3 regions of the Streptomyces sp. Root1310 genome follow, and region 2 is predicted to be linked to each of the others. Evidence: riboswitches for the same ligand, from Rfam matches in the RefSeq annotation. Region 2 holds a riboswitch; each other region holds the start of a gene.
What was found. A riboswitch is a leader RNA that binds a small molecule or an ion and turns the genes downstream of it on or off. The one in region 2 is predicted to bind thiamine pyrophosphate.
Positions count from the first base shown of each region.

Region 1: another riboswitch for thiamine pyrophosphate. It lies ahead of thiC (phosphomethylpyrimidine synthase ThiC); the one in region 2 lies ahead of ASD48_RS11635 (thiamine ABC transporter substrate-binding protein).
Region 3: another riboswitch for thiamine pyrophosphate. It lies ahead of thiO (glycine oxidase ThiO); the one in region 2 lies ahead of ASD48_RS11635 (thiamine ABC transporter substrate-binding protein).

Region 1 is NZ_LMEQ01000033.1:289,385-296,972, reverse strand. Features, by position in the region: gene ASD48_RS37520 (hypothetical protein) at 1-17, shown strand, start outside; gene ASD48_RS37515 (VWA domain-containing protein) at 236-1,714, opposite strand; gene thiC (phosphomethylpyrimidine synthase ThiC) at 1,858-3,684, opposite strand; TPP riboswitch at 3,677-3,866, opposite strand; gene ASD48_RS37505 (YibE/F family protein) at 4,452-6,089, shown strand; gene ASD48_RS37500 (SsgA family sporulation/cell division regulator) at 6,308-6,754, opposite strand; gene ASD48_RS37495 (IclR family transcriptional regulator C-terminal domain-containing protein) at 6,855-7,588, opposite strand, start outside.
Region 2 is NZ_LMEQ01000003.1:133,230-140,817, reverse strand. Features, by position in the region: gene tsf (translation elongation factor Ts) at 1-283, shown strand, start outside; gene pyrH (UMP kinase) at 469-1,227, shown strand; gene frr (ribosome recycling factor) at 1,411-1,968, shown strand; gene ASD48_RS11645 (phosphatidate cytidylyltransferase) at 1,968-3,149, shown strand; gene rlmN (23S rRNA (adenine(2503)-C(2))-methyltransferase RlmN) at 3,347-4,453, shown strand; TPP riboswitch at 4,480-4,585, shown strand; gene ASD48_RS11635 (thiamine ABC transporter substrate-binding protein) at 4,676-5,752, shown strand; gene ASD48_RS11630 (iron ABC transporter permease) at 5,728-7,398, shown strand; gene ASD48_RS11625 (ABC transporter ATP-binding protein) at 7,399-7,588, shown strand, end outside.
Region 3 is NZ_LMEQ01000001.1:411,667-419,254, forward strand. Features, by position in the region: gene thiE (thiamine phosphate synthase) at 1-511, opposite strand, end outside; gene ASD48_RS01885 (Rv2175c family DNA-binding protein) at 596-961, opposite strand; gene ASD48_RS01890 (FAD-dependent oxidoreductase) at 1,021-2,268, opposite strand; gene ASD48_RS01895 (hypothetical protein) at 2,301-2,651, opposite strand; TPP riboswitch at 2,704-2,814, shown strand; gene thiO (glycine oxidase ThiO) at 2,812-3,978, shown strand; gene thiS (sulfur carrier protein ThiS) at 4,011-4,211, shown strand; gene ASD48_RS01910 (thiazole synthase) at 4,215-5,009, shown strand; gene pknB (Stk1 family PASTA domain-containing Ser/Thr kinase) at 5,147-7,087, shown strand; gene ASD48_RS01920 (deoxyribonuclease IV) at 7,133-7,588, shown strand, end outside.

The sequences.
Region 1 (7,588 bases), on a different contig from region 2:
AACACCAGCCGGAATAGGCACTCGGCTTGCGCCCCCGCCGACCCCGCCGAGGGGAGCGCAAGCCGTACGCCGGGCGCCGGACGCCCGACGCCCGACGGCTCTGACGGAGAGCCGCCCCGCGGTTCGGTGCTGCCCTGCGGTGCTCGGCGCTGCCCCGTGCGGCTCGGTGTCACCGGCGCGGCATCCCGGAGTCGTACGTCCAGGCGTCGGCGCATCGGCGCATCCGCGCATCCGGTCAGAGAATGCCCGCCCGGCCGGCTGCGGTGATCCAGCTGGGGAACTCGGACAGCAGCCGGTCGTAGAGCTCTTGGTCCGGAAGGGTGCTGATGTCGTCCACGGAGAAGAAGCCCACGTTGTCGACACGGCGTCCGGGCAGCGTGTCGAACCGCTCCAGGACGCCGTAGTTGGACCGGCCGAGCCCCACGAACTGCCAGAAGATCGGCTCCTCGACCGCCGCCCGCAGCTCCTGCTCGATCGCCGCGTCGCGGTAGACCCCTCCGTCGGAGAAGAACAGCACCAAGGTCGGGGCGGCCGCCGGATTCTCCCGGACATACGACCTGACCTGGGCAATCGCCTTCTGTTCCTCGTTCTGGATGCCGACCGAGCGCATGTCGACCTGCCCCGGCTCCATCCCCTTGCGCGGCTTCCTGCTCCGCCGGAACAGACTGATCTCGCCCACCCGCACATGCAGTCGCAGCCACTCGGGGAGCTCACCCAACCGCAGGTCGGGAAGCCGGGCGGCATCGCTGGCGAAGGTCCAGGCCTGCATCTCGCCATCGTCGTCGAGTTCTGCCGCCACCGCGGCCATGCGCTCCACGACGTCCGCCACCACACCGCGTGAGTACAGGAACGCCATGGACCCGGAGGCATCGAGGACGAGCACGACCCGCGCGCTGATCCCCACCGCCCCTCGCTTGCTCAGGCTGACCGCGACCTGCTCCTTGCGCAGCGACAGCCGCTTCCGCATGTCGACGGGAAGCCGCTCCTCCCCCTTGGTCAGACGGGGGCCCGACGGCGGGGCGGTTGTCGGTGGCGTGGGCGCGGGCGCGGGTGGGGCGGATACGGGTGGGGTGGTGGGCCGTGGGGTGACCGCAGGTGAGGCAGCGGCGGATGGGGTGACCGCCGGGCGGTGCGGAGGGGTCGCCGCCGAACGGCTCGGTGGGGTGACCGCCTGCTCCGGCTCGTCGTCGACCGTGATCCCGAAGTCCGTGGCCACCCCCGCGAGCCCGGAGGCGTACCCCTGCCCGACCGCCCGGAACTTCCAGCGGCCCTCGCGCAGGTACAGCTCACCGGCGATGAACGCCGTCTCCGTGTCGGCCTGCATCTCGAAGCGGGCCACTTCGGAGCTCCCGTCCCCACCGAGAAGTCTCAACGTCAGGCCGGTCACCTGGCCGAACGTGCCCCCGTCGGCCGACGCGCACAGCACCACACGCGTGATGGCGCCCTCCAGTGAGCGGAGGTCGACCTGGACGGTGTCGGTCCAGACACCGGCTTCGCGCCGCTTGCCGAGGTGCCGCACGGCGCCGGACGCGTGCAGCGGCTGGTTGTAGAAGACGAAGTCCCTGTCGTCACGCACCCGCCCGTCCTGCGCCAGCAGCAAGGCCGAGGCATCGATGTCCGGCCCACCGGCCCCTTCGGCCCAGCGGAGTTCGACCCGTACGTCCGGCACGTCGACCGGCAGATTGGCACCCTTGCTCAGGGATCTCGCTGTCATGGAGGCAAGTCTGCCGAGCCGGCGCCCCGGGGCAACCGAACGAGCGCGATCATTTCCTCCTGGGCGACCGCCAGGAGCGTGCCGTCGGGACGCAGCGCCGCCCCCGGAAGTCGGACCACAAGGGACAGCGCCGGTCCGCTACGTCAGTCGGCCAGCGGCAGGTACACCCGGTTCCCGCTCGCCGCGAACTCCTTCGACTTCTCCAGCATGCCCTCGGCGATCTCCTCCGCCGAGGCCCCGTCGGCCGCCCCGGCACCGAACCGCTCGTTGATGCTCTGGCTGATCTTCATCGAGCAGAACTTCGGCCCGCACATCGAGCAGAAGTGCGCCGTCTTCGCCGGCTCCGCCGGGAGTGTCTCGTCGTGGAACTCCCGTGCCGTGTCCGGATCGAGGGCCAGGTTGAACTGGTCCTCCCAGCGGAACTCGAAGCGGGCGTCGGACAGGGCGTCGTCCCATTCCTGCGCACCGGGATGCCCCTTGGCGAGGTCGGCTGCGTGGGCGGCGATCTTGTACGTGATGACGCCGGTCTTCACGTCGTCACGGTTGGGCAGGCCCAGATGTTCCTTGGGCGTGACATAGCAGAGCATGGCCGTGCCCCACCAGGCGATCATCGCGGCACCGATGCCGGAGGTGATGTGGTCGTACGCCGGCGCGACGTCCGTCGTCAGCGGGCCGAGCGTATAGAACGGAGCTTCATCACAGATCTCCTGCTGAAGGTCGATGTTCTCCTTGATCTTGTGCATCGGGACATGGCCCGGGCCCTCGATCATCGTCTGAACATGGAAACGCTTCGCGATCCGGTTGAGCTCCCCGAGTGTCCGCAACTCCGCGAACTGCGCCGCGTCGTTGGCGTCCGCGATGGAACCCGGCCGCAGGCCGTCGCCCAGCGAGTACGTGACGTCGTAGGCGGCGAGGATCTCGCAGAGTTCCTCGAAGTTCTCGTAGAGGAAGGACTCCTTGTGGTGCGCGAGGCACCAGGCCGCCATGATCGAGCCGCCACGGGACACGATGCCGGTCTTGCGATTGGCGGTGAGCGGGACGTACGACAGGCGGACACCGGCGTGGACCGTCATGTAGTCCACGCCCTGCTCGGCCTGCTCGATGACGGTGTCCTTGTAGATCTCCCAGGTCAGTTCCTCGGCGCGGCCGTCGACCTTCTCCAGCGCCTGGTAGAGCGGCACCGTGCCGATCGGGACGGGGGAGTTGCGCAGCACCCACTCGCGGGTGGTGTGGATGTTGCGGCCGGTCGACAGGTCCATGACCGTGTCGGCGCCCCAGCGGGTCGCCCAGGTCATCTTCTCGACCTCCTCCTCGATGGAGGACGTCACCGCCGAGTTGCCGATGTTGGCGTTGACCTTCACCAGGAACCGCTTGCCGATGATCATCGGCTCGATCTCCGGGTGGTTGACGTTGGCCGGCAGCACGGCCCGGCCCGCCGCGATCTCCTCGCGAACCACCTCGGGGGAGACGTTCTCCCGGATGGCCACGAACTCCATCTCGGGTGTGACCTCTCCCCGGCGCGCGTACGCGAGCTGGGTGACCGCCTCGCCGTCCCGGCCACGGCGTGGCAGGCGCGGACGGCCCGGGAAGACCGCGTCGAGGTTGCGCAGACCGCCGCGGGGCGAGGTGTGCTTGACGCCGTCGTCCTCGGGGCGGACCGGCCGGCCCGCGTACTCCTCGGTGTCGCCCCGGGCGATGATCCAGTTCTCGCGCAACGGCGACAGGCCCCTGCGGACGTCGGTCTCGACGAGTGGATCGGTGTACGGGCCGGAGGTGTCGTACAGGCTGACCGACTGCCCGTTGGTGAGATGCACCTGACGGACCGGCACCTGTAGGTCGGGGCGGGTGCCCTCGACGTACCCCTTGTGCCAGCCGATGGACTTCCCGGCCTCCGAGGCGTTCCCGTCGACCGTGCTTTCGCTGGTCGCGTTCTGCGTGAAGGCAGGCGTGCGTGCGTCCTTGTTGGTCATGAGACCTACTCCCTACGCCGGCATTACCCGGTAACAGGTTCGGCGGTCGACGCAGCGGCTACCGCCTGCCGATGTTTCATGTGAAACATCACTCGAATCGAGAGACGTTCCACGTGAAACATCGCGAAGACGGAGGTCAGCGCCCTCTCAGCCCGGTGCTCCGAGCTCCCGCGTGTGCAAAGGTTGCCTCCACGCTAGCGTCAATTCTGGCGCGGTGAACAGGGGGCCCGGGTCGTTCTTGCGATGATCGGTCGGTGACCACGACACACCAGCCCCCGTATCCGCCGCCCGAGCCGCCCCGCCGACCGGGCTCCGCCGGCCGCCCCGGCGATGGCTCCGGCAATGGCTCCGGAAGCGGTTCTGGGAGCGGTTCCGGCCCCGGCCCGAGAGGCGACCGCGACTTCAACGACGGTCACGATCATCCGCGCAGTCCCGGCCACGGGCCGGGATACGCGGGCGGGCTCGGCGGGCTGAGACGCGTCGGAACCCCTGGCGGTCATGGACCCGGCTCGGTCGAAGGCCGCGGCTCAGGCCCAGGGTCGCAGCCTGGGTCCGGGACGCGGTCCGGGTCTCAGGCGCAGCCGGGGGCGGGCAGTGGCCGGGGTCATGGACACGGTCCAGGGCCCGGGACCGGCCCGGGATACCGGAGCGGGCAGGAATTCCAGGGTGGGCAAGGGCCCGGGAACGACCAGGGATACGGGAACGGTCGCGGGTACGACGGGCCTGACGGGTACGGGGACGTACCCGTCGTACCCGTACCCGGGCAGGTGTACGGGCCCGGGCAGGAGTACGGCCCCGACCACGGTTCCGGCCCTCGTCCTGGCCCGGGCCCTCGTCCTGCACGTGGTCCCGGCTCTGGTTCCGGCTCTGGTCCCGGCCCCGGTGACGGATATGGCTTCGACCGCGACCACGGTCATGGGCAGAGTCACGACGGTGGTCATGGCGGCGGCCCCGGTAGCGGTCCCGGCGGGGGCCACGGCGGCGGACACGGCCATGGCCCGGGTGACGGGCACGGTTCCGGTTCAGGCTCCGGTTCCGGCGGCGGGCACGGGCATGCGCACGGCCACAGTCACAGTCACGGCCCGGCCGCCCCCGTCTCCCAGCATCTGCGCAAGGTCATCGCTGCCATCCTCATCCCGTTCGGAGCCGCGGTACTGGTGGGGCTCGTGGTGCTGTGGCCCGGCGGAGCCCCGGCGCACGAACGCACGGGAGTCGGCTTCGACCGGCAGACCCAACAGGCCACGGTCACCAAGGTCGTGAGCTTGAGCTGTGCCTCGGTGAACGCCTCGGGCGACACCCCCACCGGCGACACCTCCACGGCCGAGGGCTCCTCCGCGCAGCAGCAGGCCGGCGGCACCTGCAAGCGGGCCACCATCCGGGTGGACACCGGCGACGACAAGGGCCGTACGTTCACCGAGATCGTCCAGCCCGACCAGTCACGGCAGTTGGAGCAGGGCGAGAAGGTCGTGGTCGCCTACGAGCCCTCCGCGCCGAAGGACCTCCAGTACTCGGTCACCGATGTGAACCGCCGCATTCCCATGGCGGTCCTGGCCATCATCTTCGCGGTCGCCGTCGTGGTCGTCGGGCGGCTGCGGGGCGTGATGGCGCTGGTCGCGCTGGCCATCAGCTTCATGGTGCTGAACTTCTTCGTGCTGCCCGCGATCCTCCAGGGGTCGAACCCGCTGGTCGTGGCGGTGGTGGGTTCGAGCGCCATCATGCTGATCGCGCTGTATCTCTGTCACGGGCTCTCGGCCCGCACCTCCGTCGCGGTGCTCGGCACGCTGATCTCTCTGCTGCTGATCGGCATCCTCGGCTCGCTGTTCATCGACTGGGCCGCGCTGACCGGCAACACGGACGACAACACCGGCCTGATCCACGGCCTGTACCCGTCGATCGACATGAGCGGTCTGCTGCTGGCCGGCATCATCATCGGCTCGCTGGGCGTCCTCGACGACGTGACGGTGACTCAGACCTCGGCGGTCTGGGAGCTGCACGAGGCCAACCCGGCGATGGGCTGGCGCGGCCTGTACCGGGCCGGCATCCGCATCGGCCGCGACCACATCGCGTCCGTGGTCAACACGCTCGTCCTCGCCTACGCCGGTGCCGCGCTGCCGCTGCTGCTGCTCTTCTCGATCGCGCAGAGCAGCGTGGGCACGGTCGCCAACAGCGAACTGGTCGCCGAGGAGATCGTGCGCACCCTGGTGGGCTCGATCGGCCTGGTCGCCTCCGTGCCCGTCACGACGGCGCTGGCGGCCCTGGTGGTCTCCGCCGACCGGGCAGGCGCCGGAAAGGCGCCCGTGACGGCTCCGGAAGCCACTCCTGCGGTTCCGGGGGGAACAGCGGAGGCGGCGGTGGCGGGCAGCGCCCAGACCCGGGGCGGCCGGGGCAGGCGGCGCAAACGCTGAGGCGGAGGGCGCCCGAGCACCGACCGCACCGGCCGGCTCGGGCGCACGCCCCAGTGTTCCCGGCCAGGCTGTACGGCGCCCGCGCCACCCCATGAAGAAGCGTTCCTGCACAACACCGACCGCAGCAAAGCCTTCACCACACCCGTGTCGCCATCACCCGCGTCGCCACGACTCGCCCCGCCACAACTGGCCACGACTCGCCTCGCCCCGCCATCACGTCAGCCGGCGCTCTGCTCCTCCGCCAGGATCCGGTCCAACGCTTCGTCCAAATGCGCGTCGAAATCGGCGAGAGCACCCTCCTGGCCCAGCGGAACCAGCTTGTCGGTGCGGTCGAGGAACGCCACGAGCGGGGCCGCCGAGGAGCGGAACAGCGCCTGGTCTCCACCGACCTGAAGCCGGATCAGGACCTCCCCCAGCACATCGGGATCCACCGGCGAGACACGGACGTCCCCTTCGCCGCACGGCCTGCCCACCCCGTCGATGAGCAGCTCGCGCCCGAAAGCCCAGGTCACCGGGGCATCGCCGGGCAGATGGAAGGTGAGCCGCACGGCATAGGGATCGCACGACTCGTAACCCAGCTCCACCGGAATGCGGAACGAGAGCTCCTCGGAGACGAGGAAGCTCATCATGACCTCTGCCTGTACTGCCTGAACGGACTCGCGCATCGCCTAACCCCGTCATTTGCCGCCGACTGGCCGGGAATGGACCTTCTGACACTGCACGCATCTTGCAGAAAGTACACAATAGATCACAAGGAGTGAGTTTTCAGATACTGATAGAGATCGCCAGCGACCCCAGCAGCCGTCCGATCTCGCTCTGAAGTTGCCGGGCGGCGGGCAGCAACCGGTCGGCGTGATGGGCGGGCAGAGAGATCGCCATCGTGGACGCCGTGGTGCCCACGGTGATCGGGACGGCGGCGCACACCGTGCCCAGCGCGTACTCCTGCCGCTCGACGACCGGTTCCATACGCCGCATCCGCTCCAGGCGCCGCAGCAGGGCGTGGTTGTCACGCACGGTGTACGGGGTGATCGACTCGGCGGGGTAGCGGGCCAGGTGGTCGCGGCGGGCCTCCTCGTCCAGTTGGGAGAGCAGACACTGGCCGATGGCGTGCGCGTGTCCGGTCTCGCCGAAGTCGGCCCACTCCTCGACCGCCGGATTGCCCGGGGTGTCCGAGACACACATGATCTCGATCTCACCGTCGCGGTACCTGGCGTAGTACACGGGGACACCGATCGAATCGCGCCACTGGGCGAGGGTGTCGGCGACCGTGCTGCGACGTTTCTGCGCGGCTCCGCTCCTGCCGAGCCGCTCAGCCGCCTCGCCGAGGAAGAACAGCCCTCTGTCCCGTCGCAGATAGCCCTCGTGCACGAGGGTGCGCAGCAGGTGGTAGGCGGTGGGCAGGGCGAGCCCGGTCTCGCGGGCGAGTTGCTTGGCCGGAGCCCCGTACTCGTGCTCCGCGACGCATTCCAGCAGCCGCATGGCGCGCTGGACGGAGCCGA
Region 2 (7,588 bases):
CCAGCACATCGCCGCCTTCGCGCCGAAGTACCTCTCCAAGGAGGACGTGCCGGCCGAGGTCGTCGAGTCCGAGCGCCGCGTCGCCGAGGAGACCACCCGCGCCGAGGGCAAGCCCGAGGCCGCCCTGCCGAAGATCGTCGAGGGTCGCCTCAACGGCTTCTTCAAGGACGCCACGCTGCTCGGCCAGCCGTACGCGCTGGACAACAAGAAGTCCGTCCAGAAGGTCCTGGACGAGGCCGGTGTCACCCTGAAGCGCTTCACGCGCATCAAGGTCGGCATCTGAGTCCGTGCCGCGATCGACGCTCCGGCCCGATAGGGTCGGACGCAGTCGTCCGGTACGCCGTCACGCGTGTGTGTGACGGACGACAGCAGATCTGACGAGGAGGCCATTGCCGCGCACGGGTTGGAACACCCCACCGGCAATGGCCTTCTTCGCATGTGCACCACGTGAAAGAGGCGGGATCTCCCATGACCACCAAGGCCCAGAAGAGCGACGACGGCAAACTACGCGGCCGGTTCATGCTGAAGCTGTCCGGGGAGGCATTCTCCGGTGGCGGGGGCCTGGGCGTGGACCCCGACGTGGTGCACAAGATCGCCCGCGAGATCGCCGCCGTCGTCCGTGACGGGGCCGAGATCGCGGTCGTGATCGGCGGCGGCAACTTCTTCCGCGGCGCCGAACTCCAGCAGCGCGGCATGGACCGGGCCCGCTCGGACTACATGGGCATGCTCGGCACCGTCATGAACTGCCTCGCCCTCCAGGACTTCCTGGAGAAGGAGGGCATCGACAGCCGCGTGCAGACCGCCATCACCATGGGCCAGGTCGCCGAGCCGTACATCCCGCTGCGTGCCGTGCGGCACCTGGAGAAGGGCCGTGTGGTCATCTTCGGTGCCGGTATGGGCATGCCGTACTTCTCCACCGACACCACCGCCGCCCAGCGCGCCCTGGAGATCGACGCCGAGGCGCTGCTGATGGGCAAGAACGGCGTGGACGGCGTCTACGACTCCGACCCGAAGACCAACCCGGCGGCCGTCAAGTTCGACTCCCTCGGCTACGGCGAGGTCATCACCCGGGACCTGAAGGTCGCCGACATGACCGCGATCACGCTGTGCCGCGACAACAAGCTCCCGATCCTCGTCTTCGAGCTTCTGACCGAGGGCAATATCGCTCGTGCCGTCAAGGGTGAGAAGATCGGCACGCTGGTGGGTGAGCAGGGCAGCCGGGCCTGACCGGCAGAACCCCGTGGAACCCCGGTTTCGTACGACAACACCTGACCGGGGGACGGACCCTGGCCGGGGGATGGACAATGTCCTGCCGGTCGGGAACCGTGCAGGAAGAAGACGCGACGCAGCCGGCCGCCGCCTCCGCAAGGAACCGCAGCCGGGCCTACTCAAGACACGCAGGAGCAAGTGGTGATCGAAGAGACCCTCCTCGAGGCCGAGGAGAAGATGGAGAAGGCCGTCGTGGTCGCCAAGGAGGACTTCGCCGCGATCCGCACCGGCCGTGCGCACCCGGCGATGTTCAACAAGATCGTTGCCGACTACTACGGCGCACCGACGCCGATCAACCAGCTGGCTTCGTTCTCCGTGCCGGAGCCGCGCATGGCGGTCGTGACCCCGTTCGACAAGACCGCGCTGCGCAACATCGAGCAGGCGATCCGCGACTCGGACCTGGGCGTCAACCCGAGCAACGACGGCAACATCATCCGAGTGGTGTTCCCCGAGCTGACCGAGGAGCGCCGCCGCGACTACATCAAGGTCGCCAAGGGCAAGGGTGAGGACGCCAAGGTCTCCATCCGCGCCGTCCGCCGCAAGGCCAAGGACGCGATCGACAAGCTGATCAAGGACGGCGAGGTCGGCGAGGACGAGGGCCGCCGTGCTGAGAAGGAGCTCGACGACACCACCGCGAAGTACGTCGCCCAGGTGGACGAGCTCCTGAAGCACAAGGAAGCGGAGCTGCTCGAGGTCTGATGAACGACTCTTCCTGGGGCTCACCGCCACACGCCGGGTCGCGGGCCGGGTACTGGGGGCCCGTCGACCAGGGGCCTGTCCAGGGGGCCGCCCCGGCGGGTCCCGCGTACGATGCGCCTGAGGCGCAGCAGACTCGCCCCATGCCCATCGTCCCCGACGTACCCGCGCGCGGCGGAAACCAGGATGACGACCGGGGGGCCGCTCGGCCGGGCGGCCCCTCGTTCCCGGACCGGCCCTACGGCAACCAGCCGTACGGCGACGCCGCCCACGGCCACGACACACCGTCGGCACAGCCCCACGCGGCGGTGCCGCAGAATCCGGAGCCCATGCCCGACGCCTCTCACCCGGCGCCCGCACCCCAGAAGAAGAGTGCGGGCCGAGACCTGGGCGCGGCCATAGGTGTCGGGGTCGGGCTCGGTGTGGTGATCATCGCGTCGCTGTTCGTCGTCAAGGCCGTCTTCATCGGCGTGATAGCGATCGCCGTCGTCGTCGGTCTGTGGGAGCTGACCAGCAGGCTTCAGGAACGCAAGGGCATCAAGGCGCCGCTCGTGCCGCTCGCGGTCGGCGGTGCGGCGATGGTCGTCGCCGGATACGTCCGCGGTCCCGAGGGAGCCTGGGTCGCCATGGCCCTCACCGCGCTCGCGGTGCTGGTCTGGCGGATGACCGAACCGCCCGAGGGCTACCTGAAGGACGTCACCGCCGGCGTCTTCGCGGCCTTCTACGTCCCGTTCCTGGCCACGTTCGTGGCCCTGATGCTCACGGCCGACGACGGGGCGTTCCGCGTCATGACGTTCCTGGTCCTGACGGTCGTCAGCGACACGGGCGCGTACGCCGTCGGCTGGCGCTTCGGCAAGACCAAGCTCGCTCCGCGCATCAGCCCGGGCAAGACCCGCGAGGGCCTGCTCGGCGCGGTGTCGTTCGCGATGGTCGCCGGCGCGCTGCTGATGCAGTTCGTGATCGACGACGGCACCTGGTGGCAGGGCCTGCTGCTCGGCCTCGCCGTCGCGGCCAGCGCCACGCTCGGCGACCTCGGCGAGTCCATGATCAAGCGGGACCTGGGCATCAAGGACATGGGCACGCTGCTCCCGGGCCACGGGGGCATCATGGACCGCCTGGACTCGCTGCTGCCCACGGCTCCCGTGGTGTGGCTGCTGCTCGTCCTGTTCGTGGGCTCCGGCTGACCCACCCCGCACGACAGGCTCGTACGGGCCCCCTCCTCGCGCCTCGGGGAGGGGGCCCGTCGCCGTACGGTGCCGCCGCTCCGGCTTCGCGTCCTGTCGCCGTGTGACCCGGCGGTTTTCCGCTCCCGGCCGCCGACGATCGCGCCGGACGGCTCGCAGCGGGGGCCACTTATTCGATCTGCGACACTGGAGGGGTTATGCCTGCACCCGGAGAACTCACTTTCGTCGCCCCCCGCGGAGCCAAGAAGCCGCCGCGGCATCTCGCCGACCTCTCGCCCGCCGAGCGTAAGGAGGTCGTGGCGGAGATCGGGGAGAAGCCGTTCCGTGCCAAGCAGCTGTCGCAGCACTACTTCGCGCGGTACGCGCACGACCCGGCGGAGTGGACCGACATCCCCGCCGGCGCACGCGAGAAGCTGCGTGAGGCGCTGCTGCCGGACCTGATGTCGGTCGTGCGGCACCTGTCGACGGACCAGGGGACCACCCGCAAGACCCTGTGGCGGCTGTTCGACGGCACGCTCGTGGAGTCGGTGCTGATGCGCTACCCGGACCGGGTGACGATGTGCATCAGTTCGCAGGCCGGGTGCGGGATGAACTGCCCGTTCTGCGCGACCGGGCAGGCGGGACTCGACCGCAATCTGTCCACCGCCGAGATCGTGCACCAGATCGTCGACGGGATGCGGGCGCTGCGGGACGGGGACGTGCCCGGGGGGCCTGCCCGGCTCTCCAACATCGTCTTCATGGGGATGGGCGAGCCGCTCGCCAACTACAAGCGGGTCGTCGGTGCCATCCGCGCGCTCACCGACCCGGCTCCGGACGGGCTCGGGATCTCGCAGCGGGGCATCACCGTGTCGACGGTCGGGCTGGTGCCGGCCATCCACCGGTTCTCCGACGAGGGCTTCAAGTGCCGGCTCGCGATCTCCCTGCACGCGCCGGACGACGAGCTGCGCGACACCCTCGTCCCCGTGAACACACGGTGGAAGGTGCGCGAGGTGCTGGACGCCGGGTTCGAGTACACCGAGCGGTCCGGGCGCCGGCTGTCCATCGAGTACGCGCTGATCCGCGACATCAACGACCAGGCCTGGCGTGGTGACCGGCTGGGGAGGCTGCTGCGCGGCAAGCCCGTGCACGTCAACCTCATCCCGCTCAACCCGACCCCGGGCTCGAAGTGGACGGCGTCGCGGCCCGAGGACGAGAAGGCCTTCGTCGAGGCGATCGCCGCGCACGGGGTGCCCGTCACGGTGCGGGACACCCGTGGTCAGGAGATCGACGGGGCGTGCGGTCAGCTCGCGGCCACCGAGCGGTAGTCTGACCTCGGTATCAGTACATCTTCATATTCCGACAGGGGAGCGCCACAGCGCTGAGAGTGCGGGAGAGTCCGCAGACCCTCTGAACCTTGCCCAGGTCATTCTGGGTAGGAAGTTCGGTCATCACTCAAGCTGTTGCGCCCTGCCCGGGTGCCGGCGGAACCTTCCGCGGGTACCCGGGCAGGGCCGCGTCTCTTCCTGGTCAACCCAGGAGGAAATCCAGTGCACACCAGGACGTTCGTGGCCGCGGCCGTCGGCCTCGGCCTCGTCACGCTGTCCGCCTGCGGATCGTCGGACGACGACGGTTCGGCGGCGAAGTCCAAGACCGTCACCCTCGTCAGCCACGACTCGTGGGCCGTCTCCAAGAACGTGCTCGCGGACTTCGAGAGGAAGTCCGGCTACCGGGTGAAGGTCCTCAAGGACGGCGACGCCGGGCAGGCCGTCAACAAGGCCGTCCTCACCAAGGACAACCCGCAGGGCGACGTCTTCTTCGGCGTCGACAACACGCTGCTGTCGCGCGCCCTCGACAACGGGCTGTTCCAGTCGTACGAGGCGAAGGGCGCGGACCAGGTCCTGCCCGCGTACCGGGCCGACCAGAAGAAGCACCGGGTCACGCCCGTCGACACCGGTGACATCTGCGTCAACTACGACAAGGCGTACTTCAGCGCGCACAAGCTGACCCCGCCCGCCTCCTTCGACGACCTGCTGAAGCCCGCGTACAAGGACCTGCTGGTCACCGAGAACGCCGCCACCTCCTCCCCGGGGCTGGGATTCCTCCTCGGGACCGCCGCGAAGTACGGCGACGAGGGCTGGGCCGACTACTGGAAGAAGCTGAAGGCCAACGGCGTGAAGGTGGTCGACGGCTGGGAGCAGGCCTACAACGAGGAGTTCTCCGGCTCCGCGGGCGGGAAGAAGGCGGGGGCCGACCGGCCGCTCGTCGTCTCGTACGCCTCCTCGCCGCCCGCCGAGGTCATCTACGGAGATCCGAAGCCGGCCACGGCCCCGACCGGCGTCTCCACCGGCACCTGTTTCCGTCAGGTCGAGTACGCGGGCCTGCTCAGCAACGCCGCCAACCCCGAGGGCGGCAAGGCACTCCTCGACTTCCTGCTCACCGCGGAGTTCCAGCAGGACATGCCGCTCAACATGTTCGTCTACCCGGTGCGGAAGGGGGCCGCGGTCCCGGCGGAGTTCACGCAGTACGGCCCGCAGGCGAAGGACCCCGAGACCCTGGACCCGGCGAAGATCGCCGACAACCGTGACGACTGGGTCAAGTCATGGACCTCGCTCGTACTGAAGTGACCGGGCGCACGGCCCGCGCGGGGAACGCGGCGCGGCTCGGGCTCATGGCCGTGCCCGTCGCGTTCTTCGCGGTCTTCTTCGCCTACCCGGTGGCCGCGATCGTCGCCCGGGGGCTCGGCTCCGACGGGGGCTGGCGCTTCGGGCGGCTGTGGGACGTGCTCGCGCAGTCCGACATCCGGCACGTCCTGTGGTTCACCACCTGGCAGGCGCTGGCCTCCACCGTGCTCACGCTCCTGGTCGCGCTGCCCGCCGCGTATGTCTTCGCCCGCCTGGAGTTCCCGGGCAAGCAGGTGCTGCGCGCCGTCGTCACCGTCCCGTTCGTGCTGCCGACGGTCGTCGTCGGCACCGCGTTCCTGGCGCTCGTCGGGCGCGGCGGACTGCTCGACGACCTGTGGGGCGTACGGCTGGACACCACGGTGTGGGCGATCCTGCTGGCGCACGTGTTCTTCAACTACGCGGTCGTCGTACGGACGGTGGGCGGGTTGTGGTCGCAGCTCGACCCGCGGCAGGAGGAGGCGGCGCGGATGCTCGGCGCGTCCCGCCTGACGGCGTGGCGCACGGTCACCCTGCCCGCCCTGGGGCCGGCCGTCGCCGCCGCCGCGCTGATGGTCTTCCTCTTCACCTTCACCTCTTTCGGCGTGGTGCAGATCCTCGGCGGCCCCACCTTCTCCACCCTCGAGGTGGAGATCTACCGGCAGACCTCCGAGATCTTCGACCTGTCCACGGCCGCCGTGCTCACGATCGTCCAGTTCCTGGCCGTCGGCGCGATCCTCGCGGTGCACGCCGCAACCGTGCGGAGGCGGGAGACCGCGTTGCGGCTGGTGGACGCGTCGGTCACGGCGCGGCGGCCACGCGGCGCCGGGCAGTGGGCGCTGCTCGCCGGAGTGCTCGGCACGATCGCCGTGCTGCTGGTGCTGCCGCTGGCGGTGCTGGCGCAGCGCTCGCTCGACGCGCCCGGCTTCGCTTACTACCGGGCGTTGACCAGTGAGGACGGCAATGTCTTCCTGGTCCCGCCGATCGACGCGATCGGCAACTCGCTGCAGTACGCCGTCACCGCGACCGCGATCGCCGTGGCCGTCGGCGGGCTCGCCGCGGCCGCGCTCACCCGGCGGGACGCCGGACGGCTGGTCCGCGGCTTCGACGCGCTGCTGATGCTGCCGCTGGGCGTCTCCGCGGTGACCGTCGGCTTCGGGTTCCTGATCGCGCTCGACGAGCCTCCGCTGGACCTGCGCGGTACGTGGATCCTGGTGCCGCTCGCGCAGGCGCTGGTCGGTGTCCCCTTCGTCGTACGGACCATGCTGCCGGTGCTGCGGGCGGTGGACCAGCGGCTGCGTGAGGCGGCGGCCGTGCTCGGCGCGTCGCCGTGGCGGGTGTGGCGGGAGGTCGACCTGCCGATGGTGTGGCGGGCGCTGCTCGTCGCGGCCGGGTTCGCCTTCGCGGTGTCGCTCGGGGAGTTCGGGGCGACGGTGTTCATCGCGCGGCCCGACAACCCGACGCTGCCGGTCGCCGTGGCGCGGTTGCTGGGGCGGGCCGGTGAGCTGAACTACGGCCAGGCGATGGCCCTTTCGACGATTCTGATGGTGGTGTGCGTGGTGGCGCTGCTGGTGCTGGAGCGACTGCGGACCGACCGGACGGGGGAGTTGTAGATGCTGCTGGAACTGGAGCGCGCCACCGTGCGGTTCGGTGGGCGGCCCGTGCTCGACGCCGTCGATCTCGCGGTGGCCGAGCACGAGGTGGTGTGTGTGCTGGGGCCGAGCGGCAGCGGCAAGTCGACGCTGCTGCGGGCGGTGGCCGGGCTCCAACCGCTGGACGCCGGGCGGGTGCTGCTCGGCGGAC
Region 3 (7,588 bases), on a different contig from region 2:
CGATGGCGAACCAGGGGCGGTCGGTGCCCAGGGCGGCCGTGTGCCGCACCAGGTCGAGGCCGGGGGCGGGCCGGCCGGGCTTGGTGGGGGTGGGCCAGCACGGGCCGGTGCAGAAGTAGTCGACACCCTCCTGGACGGCGGCGGCCCCGGCCTCCGCCTCCGTGTGCGTGGAGCGGCCGACGAGGACCTCCTCGCCGAGGATCGCGCGGGCCGCGGGGACCGGCAGGTCGCCCTGGCCGAGGTGGAGCACGTCGGCGGCGGCCGCGTGCGCGACGTCCGCGCGGTCGTTGACCGCGAGCAGCCTGCCGTGGCGGGCGCAGGCGTCGGCGAACACCTCGAGGTGCTCCAGCTCCTCGGCCGCCTCGATGCCCTTGTCACGCAGCTGGACGATGTCGACACCGCCCGCGAGGACCGAGTCCAGGAACTCCGGGAGGTCGCCCTGGCGGGTGCGGGCGTCCGTGCAGAGGTACAGCAGGGCGTCGGCCAGGCCGGCGCGGGCGGTGTCGGACATACGGAATTCCCCCCAGGGCGGTGGCGTACGGGAGCGAGCGGCCCCCGTACGCCGTGCGTGTCGGTTCGTACGCGTCGTACGCGGTCAGACGGCGAGCGCCTGGGCGCGGCGCTTCACCTCCGTGCCGCGATTCTCACTCAGGGCCTGCGCGGGGGTGCCGGGCAGGCTCGGGTCGGGGGTGAAGAGCCACTCGAGCATCTCTTCGTCCTTGAAGCCGTCGTCCCGCAGCAGGGTCAGGGTCCCGACCAGGCCCTTGACCACCTTGTCCCCGTCGATGAAGGCGGCGGGGATGTGCAGCGCGCGGTTCTCGCCTCGGCGTACGGCGATGAGCTGGCCGTCCTTGATCAGCTGTCGGACGCGGATCACGTCGACATCCATCATTTCCGCGATGTCGGGCACGGTGAGCCAGGCGGGGACGAGAGCATCGGTCTTTGCGTCAATCTCGGTCACGGGAACAAGCCTGCCATCTGCCGCTGACAGTCGGAAACCGGGCCGGTCCAACCAGGCGGTCAGACCGCCGCCGTCGCGGCCTTCAGAGGCCTCGCCGGGTCCGCGAGGAGCCGTGGGTTCATGGGCGTGCCCGCCTGGATCAGCCGCTTGCCCTGGGCGAGGTCGCGCGCCCGGCCCACGGCCAGCAGGGCGACCAGCCGGTCGTCGCGCAGCCAGCACACCGACCAGGCCGGTCCCGACGGGTCGCCGCGCCACAGCACGTGGTCGGCGGCGGCGTGGTGCCCGGCGTACTGGACGAAGCGGCCGAACTGCTCGGACCAGAAGTACGGGACCGGGTCGTACACGGCCAGGGGCTCGTCGGTGGCGGCGCCCACGATGTTCGCCGCGACCGTGCGCGGTCCCTGGAGGGCGTTGTCCCAGTGATGCACGAGAAGCCGCTCGCCGTACCGCCCCGAGGGGAAGGAGGCGCAGTCGCCGACCGCGTACACATCGGGCACGGAGGTCCGCAGATGGACGTCGGCCACGACCTCGCGGTGGGCGCCGAGCGCGACGCCCGAGCCCGCCAGCCAGGCGGTGGCGGGGCGGGCGCCGATGCCCACCACGACGGCGCCCGCGGGCAGCCGGGTGCCGTCGTCCAGGACGACCGCGCCGGGCTCGACGCGCTCCACGCGCGCGTGGGTGCGCAGCTCGATGCCGCTGTCGGCGTACCAGGTGGCCATCGGGGCGGCGACCTCGGCGGGCAGGGCCCCGGCCAGCGGCCGGTCGGCGGCCTCGACGACGGTGACCTCGCAGCCTGCCTCCCGCGCGGCCGTGGCGAACTCGGCGCCGATCCAGCCGGCGCCGACGACCACGATGTCGTGCTGCCGGGCGAGCACGGGACGCAGCCGTTCGGCGTCGTCCAGGGTGCGCAGCAGGTGCACGCCGGGCACGCCCTCGGCACCGGGCAGCCGGATCGGCTCGGCGCCGGTGGCGAGGACGAGGACGTCGTAGGGGACGGGCCCGGCCTCGGTGTCCAGCTCGTGGTCGGCGGGGCGAAGGCCGCTGACCTCGCGGCCGAGCACCAGCTCGATGCCCAGGCCCTCGAAGTCGACGTCGAAGGCGGAGCCCTCGGCGTTGCCGAGCAGGACGGCCTTGGACAGCGGGGGCCGGTCGTAGGGCTGGTGGGGCTCCGCGCCGATCAGTGTCACCGTGCCGTCGAAGCCCTGTTCCCGCAGGGCCACGGCGGTCTGCACCCCGGCCATGCCCGCGCCGACGACCACCACGCGCCGCCCGGACGGACCGCCTTGTTCCTGCCTCTGCTCGCTCACCTGATCACCTTAGGCGGCTGACGAATCGTCAGTCAGCCGTCGTGCGTCGTGACCTGCTCCACAACGCTGGTGCCGCTGCCCTCCTGCGACTCCCACGCCCAGCTCTCCTCGAGCCGCACCCGTCCGTCCGCGAGCTCCACGACCGTCGAGACGCAGTGCCCCGAGGACGTCGTCCCGTCGTGCTTGAGCTGTACGTACCGGAAGTCGAGCCGGTCTCCTTCCCTGGTACCCACCAGATGCCCGCGTACGACGTCACCGCCCGTGTACTCCGCCCAGATCGCGCCGCCGCGCTCGTGGTAGGTGAAGCGGGTGCGGGTGCCGACCTGGCCCGGGGCCTGGTCGGCGACGGGCGCGAGGACGAGGCCGTCCAACGAGCGGGGCATGACGAAAGGCTCCCTTACAGAGGCGCCGGACCACGGGCTAGGGTGGCCAACCTAGAGCACACGCGGGAGTCCGGACGCACCGGGCTGAGAGGGAGGCTGGCGGCCTCCGACCGTCGAACCTGATCCGGGTCATGCCGGCGAAGGGAGGGGCTGGACGCCCATGTCGTCTCCACGTACGTCAGACGTCCTCGTCATCGGGGGCGGGATCATCGGGCTGGTCACGGCCTGGCGGGCCGCGCAGCGCGGCTTCGCCACGGCGGTGGCCGACCCGGCACCGGGCGGCGGGGCCGCCCAGGTGGCGGCCGGGATGCTGGCCGCGGTCACGGAACTGCACCACGGCGAGCAGACCCTGCTCGGCCTCAACCTGGCCTCCGCCCGCCGCTACCCGGAGTTCGCGGCCGAGCTGACGGAGCTGACCGGGCACGACCTCGGCTACCGGCGCTGCGGCACGCTCGCGGTCGCGCTGGACTCCGACGACCGCGCCCACCTGCGCGAGCTGCACGCACTCCAGCAGCAGTCGGGGCTGGAGTCGGAGTGGCTGTCCGGGCGGGAGTGCCGGCGCCTGGAACCGCTGCTGGCGCCCGGGGTGCGCGGCGGACTGCGGGTCGACGGCGACCACCAGATCGACCCGCGGCGGCTGACCGCGGCGCTGGTGGCCGCGTGCGAGCGGGCCGGGGTGTCCTTCCACCGCGTACGGGCCGAGCGGCTGTCCGTCGTGGGCGAGTGCGCCACGGGGGTCGTCACCCGGGACGGTACGGCCCTGGCGGCGGGGCAGGTGGTGCTCGCCGGCGGCAGCCTGAGCGGACGGCTCGCGGGGGTGCCGCAGGACGTGCTGCCGCCCGTACGGCCGGTGAAGGGCCAGGTGCTGCGGCTGACCGTGCCGCCGCGGTACGCGCCGTTCCTGAGCCGGACCGTGCGGGCCGTGGTGCGCGGCAGCCAGGTCTACCTGGTCCCCCGCGAGAACGGCGAGCTGGTCGTGGGCGCCACCAGCGAGGAGCTGGGCTGGGACACCACGGTGACGGCGGGAGGCGTGTACGAGTTGCTGCGCGACGCCCATGAGCTGGTCCCGGGGATCACCGAGCTGCCGCTGACGGAGACGCGCGCGGGGCTGCGGCCCGGGTCCCCCGACAACGCGCCGCTGCTCGGGCCGACGGAGCTGGCGGGACTGCTGCTGGCCACCGGCCACTACCGCAACGGCGTGCTGCTGACGCCGGTGACGGGTGACGCGATGGCGCACGCCCTGGCCACCGGGGAGCTCCCGGAAGAGGCCCGTCCCTTCACGCCCCGGCGCTTCCGCGCCGCCGCACTCTCGGAGCAGCCCGCATGAACGCCCAGGAGAACGCCCGGGAGGGCGCCCACGTGCATGTCTCGGTGAACGGGGAGCGGCGCGCGTTCGCTCCCGGCACGGCCCTCGACAGCGTCGTACGGTCCCTGACGCCGGCGCCCTCCGGGGTGGCCGCCGCGCTCAACGAGACCGTGGTCCCGCGCGCGCAGTGGCCGTCCACGGCGCTGCGCGACGGCGACCGGGTGGAAGTCCTGACCGCGGTCCAGGGGGGCTGAGCCATGGCCGACGATCCCTTCGTCCTCGGCGGCAGGTCCTTCTCGTCCCGTCTGATCATGGGCACGGGGGGTGCGCCCAGTCTGGAGGTGCTGGAGCGGGCGCTGGTGGCGTCCGGGACCGAGCTGACGACGGTCGCGATGCGCCGGGTGGACCCCTCGGTGCACGGTTCCGTGCTGTCGGTGCTGGAGCGGCTCGGCATCCGGGTGCTGCCGAACACGGCGGGCTGTTTCACCGCCGGGGAGGCCGTGCTGACGGCCCGGCTGGCGCGGGAGGCGCTGGGCACCGATCTGATCAAGCTGGAGGTCATCGCCGACGAGCGCACGCTGCTGCCGGACCCGATCGAGCTGCTGGAGGCGGCGGAGACGCTGGTGGACGACGGGTTCACGGTGCTGCCGTACACGAACGACGATCCGGTGCTGGCCAGGAAGCTGGAGGACGTGGGGTGCGCGGCGGTGATGCCGCTCGGCTCGCCGATCGGCTCCGGGCTGGGCATCCGCAACCCGCACAACTTCCAGCTGATCGTCGAGCACGCGCGCGTGCCGGTGATCCTGGACGCCGGGGCGGGCACCGCCTCGGACGTGGCGCTGGCGATGGAGCTGGGGTGCGCGGGGGTGATGCTGGCGTCGGCGGTGACCCGGGCGCGGGAACCCGAGCGGATGGCGTCGGCCATGCGGGCCGGCGTCGAGGCCGGGAGGCTGGCCCGGCTGGCCGGACGGATCCCGCCCCGCTACTTCGCGGAGGCGTCCTCGCCCCTGGAGGGCCGGGCCGTGCTGGACCCCGAGCGCCCCGCGTTCTGACCTCCGCGGCGCTACCGTCCGGTCTGCGGACACGGGAGTCGCGGGACGCGTGGGTTGCGTCACAGGACGGCTCCAGTCGCGCTGCGATCGCGGTGGAACCGGCGGAGGTGTCGGCGGCGGCTCGTAGACTCACCTGCGTGGACACGACCCTTCAGGACCCTCTGGTCGGGCAGCTGCTCGACGGCCGGTATCGCGTAGAGGCGCGGATCGCGGTCGGCGGTATGGCCACGGTCTACCGGGCCGTGGACACCCGCCTGGACCGCGTGCTCGCGCTCAAGGTGATGCACCCGGCGCTCGCCGCCGACGGGGCGTTCGTCGAGCGGTTCATCCGGGAGGCGAAGTCGGTCGCCCGGCTCGCCCACCCGAATGTCGTTCAGGTGTTCGATCAGGGTGCCGACGGGTCGTACGTCTATCTCGCCATGGAGTACATCGCCGGATGCACGCTGCGCGATGTGCTGCGGGAGCGCGGGGCGCTCCAGCCACGGGCCGCGCTCGACATCCTGGAGCCCGTGCTGGCCGCGCTCGGCGCCGCGCACCGGGCCGGGTTCGTGCACCGGGACATGAAGCCCGAGAACGTGCTGATAGGGGACGACGGGCGGGTCAAGGTCGCGGACTTCGGGCTGGTCCGGTCCGTCGACACGGTGACCAGCACCACGGGAGCCGTGCTCGGCACCGTCGCCTATCTCGCCCCCGAGCAGATCGAGCAGCCCGGCGCCGCCGACCCCCGCGTCGACGTGTACGCGTGCGGGGTGGTGCTCTACGAGATGCTCACCGGTGAGAAGCCTCACGACGGCGACTCCCCCGCGATCGTGCTCTACAAGCACCTGCACGAGGACGTCCCGCCGCCGTCGGCCCTCGTCCCCGGGATGCCCTTCGAGCTGGACGAGCTCGTGGCGTCGGCCACCGCCCGCACCCCCGGCGTCCGGCCGTACGACGCCGTCGCGCTGCTCGGGCTGGTACGGGAGGCGCGCGCACCGCTCACCGCGGACCAGCTGGACGCGATGCCGCCGCAGGCGGTCACCGCCGGACACGACAACGCCGAGGACCGGACGAGCGTGATCCCGCGCTCGCTCACCGTGCCCCGTCCGCTGCCCGTCAACGACGACGACCCCGCCGACGGCGAGGACCCGCTCAACCGCACCTCCCGCTTCCAGAGCGGGCCGCCCCTGCCGCCCCGTCGCCGTTCCGCACGGCCCCGGCGCGGGGTGCTCGCGCTCATCGCCGCCGTCCTGCTGGTGTTCGGCGTGGGTGCCGGTGTCTGGTACATCAACTCCGGCCAGTTCACCAAGGTCCCCGCGGTGCTGACGCAGAAGGAGGCGGAGGCAAGGACACGCCTGGAGGCCGCCGGCCTCGAGGTCGGCAAAGTGCGGCACCAGCACAGCGACACCGTGAAGCGCGGCACCGTCATGGACACCGACCCCGATCCGGGCGCCCGGATCCGCAAGCACGACTCCGTGACGCTCACCGTCTCCGACGGCCCGGAGATCGTGAAGGTGCCGGACGTGACGGGCTCGCGGCTGGACAAGGCCGAGGAGCTGCTGAAGACGGACGGCCTGGAGCCGGGTCTGGTCACCCAGGAGTTCAGCGAGGACGTCCTCAAGGGCTTCGTGATCAGCACCGACCCGGAGGCGGGCACGAAGCGCCGCGCGGGCACCGCGGTGGCGATCGTGGTCAGCAAGGGCAGCCCGATCGACATCCCGGACGTCACCGGAGACGCCCTGAACGACGCCAGGACCGAGCTGCAGGAGGCCGGCCTGAAGGTGAAGGTCGCCACCGAGCAGGTCAACTCCGAGTTCGACAAGGGCCTGGTCGCGGCGCAGACCCCGGAGGAGGGCAGCGAGGCCGCCGAGGGCGACACGGTGACGCTGACGCTCTCCAAGGGGCCGGAGATGGTCGAGGTCCCGGATGTGGTCGGGGCGAGCGTCGACGATGCCAAGTCGCTCCTGGAGCAGTCCGGGTTCGAGGTCGAGGAGGACCGGGGGCTGCTCGGGATCTTCGGCGACACCGTGAAGAGCCAGTCCGTGGACGCCGGCGACAGGGCGCCCAAGGGGTCGACGATCACGATCACCATCCGGTGACCGGGCGGTGCCGGGGCGGTGCGCGGGGCATGACACCCTGACCGGGTGAGTCCTCGTACCCCCCTCCCCTCCCGCAACCCCGTCGGCGGTCACGTACCCGTGGCCGGCGGTCTGCACGACGTGGGCATGTCGTACGCGCACGACCTCGGCGCGGAGACGGTCCAGGTCTTCGTCGCCAACCCGCGCGGCTGGGCCACTCCGGTCGGCAACCCGCGACAGGACGAGGCCTTCCGGGAGGCGTGTGCGGCCCGGTCGGTCCCGGCGTACGTACACGCGCCGTACCTGATCAACTTCGGCTCGCACACCGAGGCGACGGCCGAGAGGTCGGTGGAGTCGATGCGGCACTCACTGCGCCGCGGGCGGGAGATCGGGGCGCTGGGCGTGGTCGTGCACACGGGGAGCGCGACGGGCGGGCGGGACCGGTCGGTGGCGCTGAAGCAGGTGCGCGAGTACCTGCTGCCGCTGCTGGACGAGCTGACCCATGACGACGACCCGTTCCTG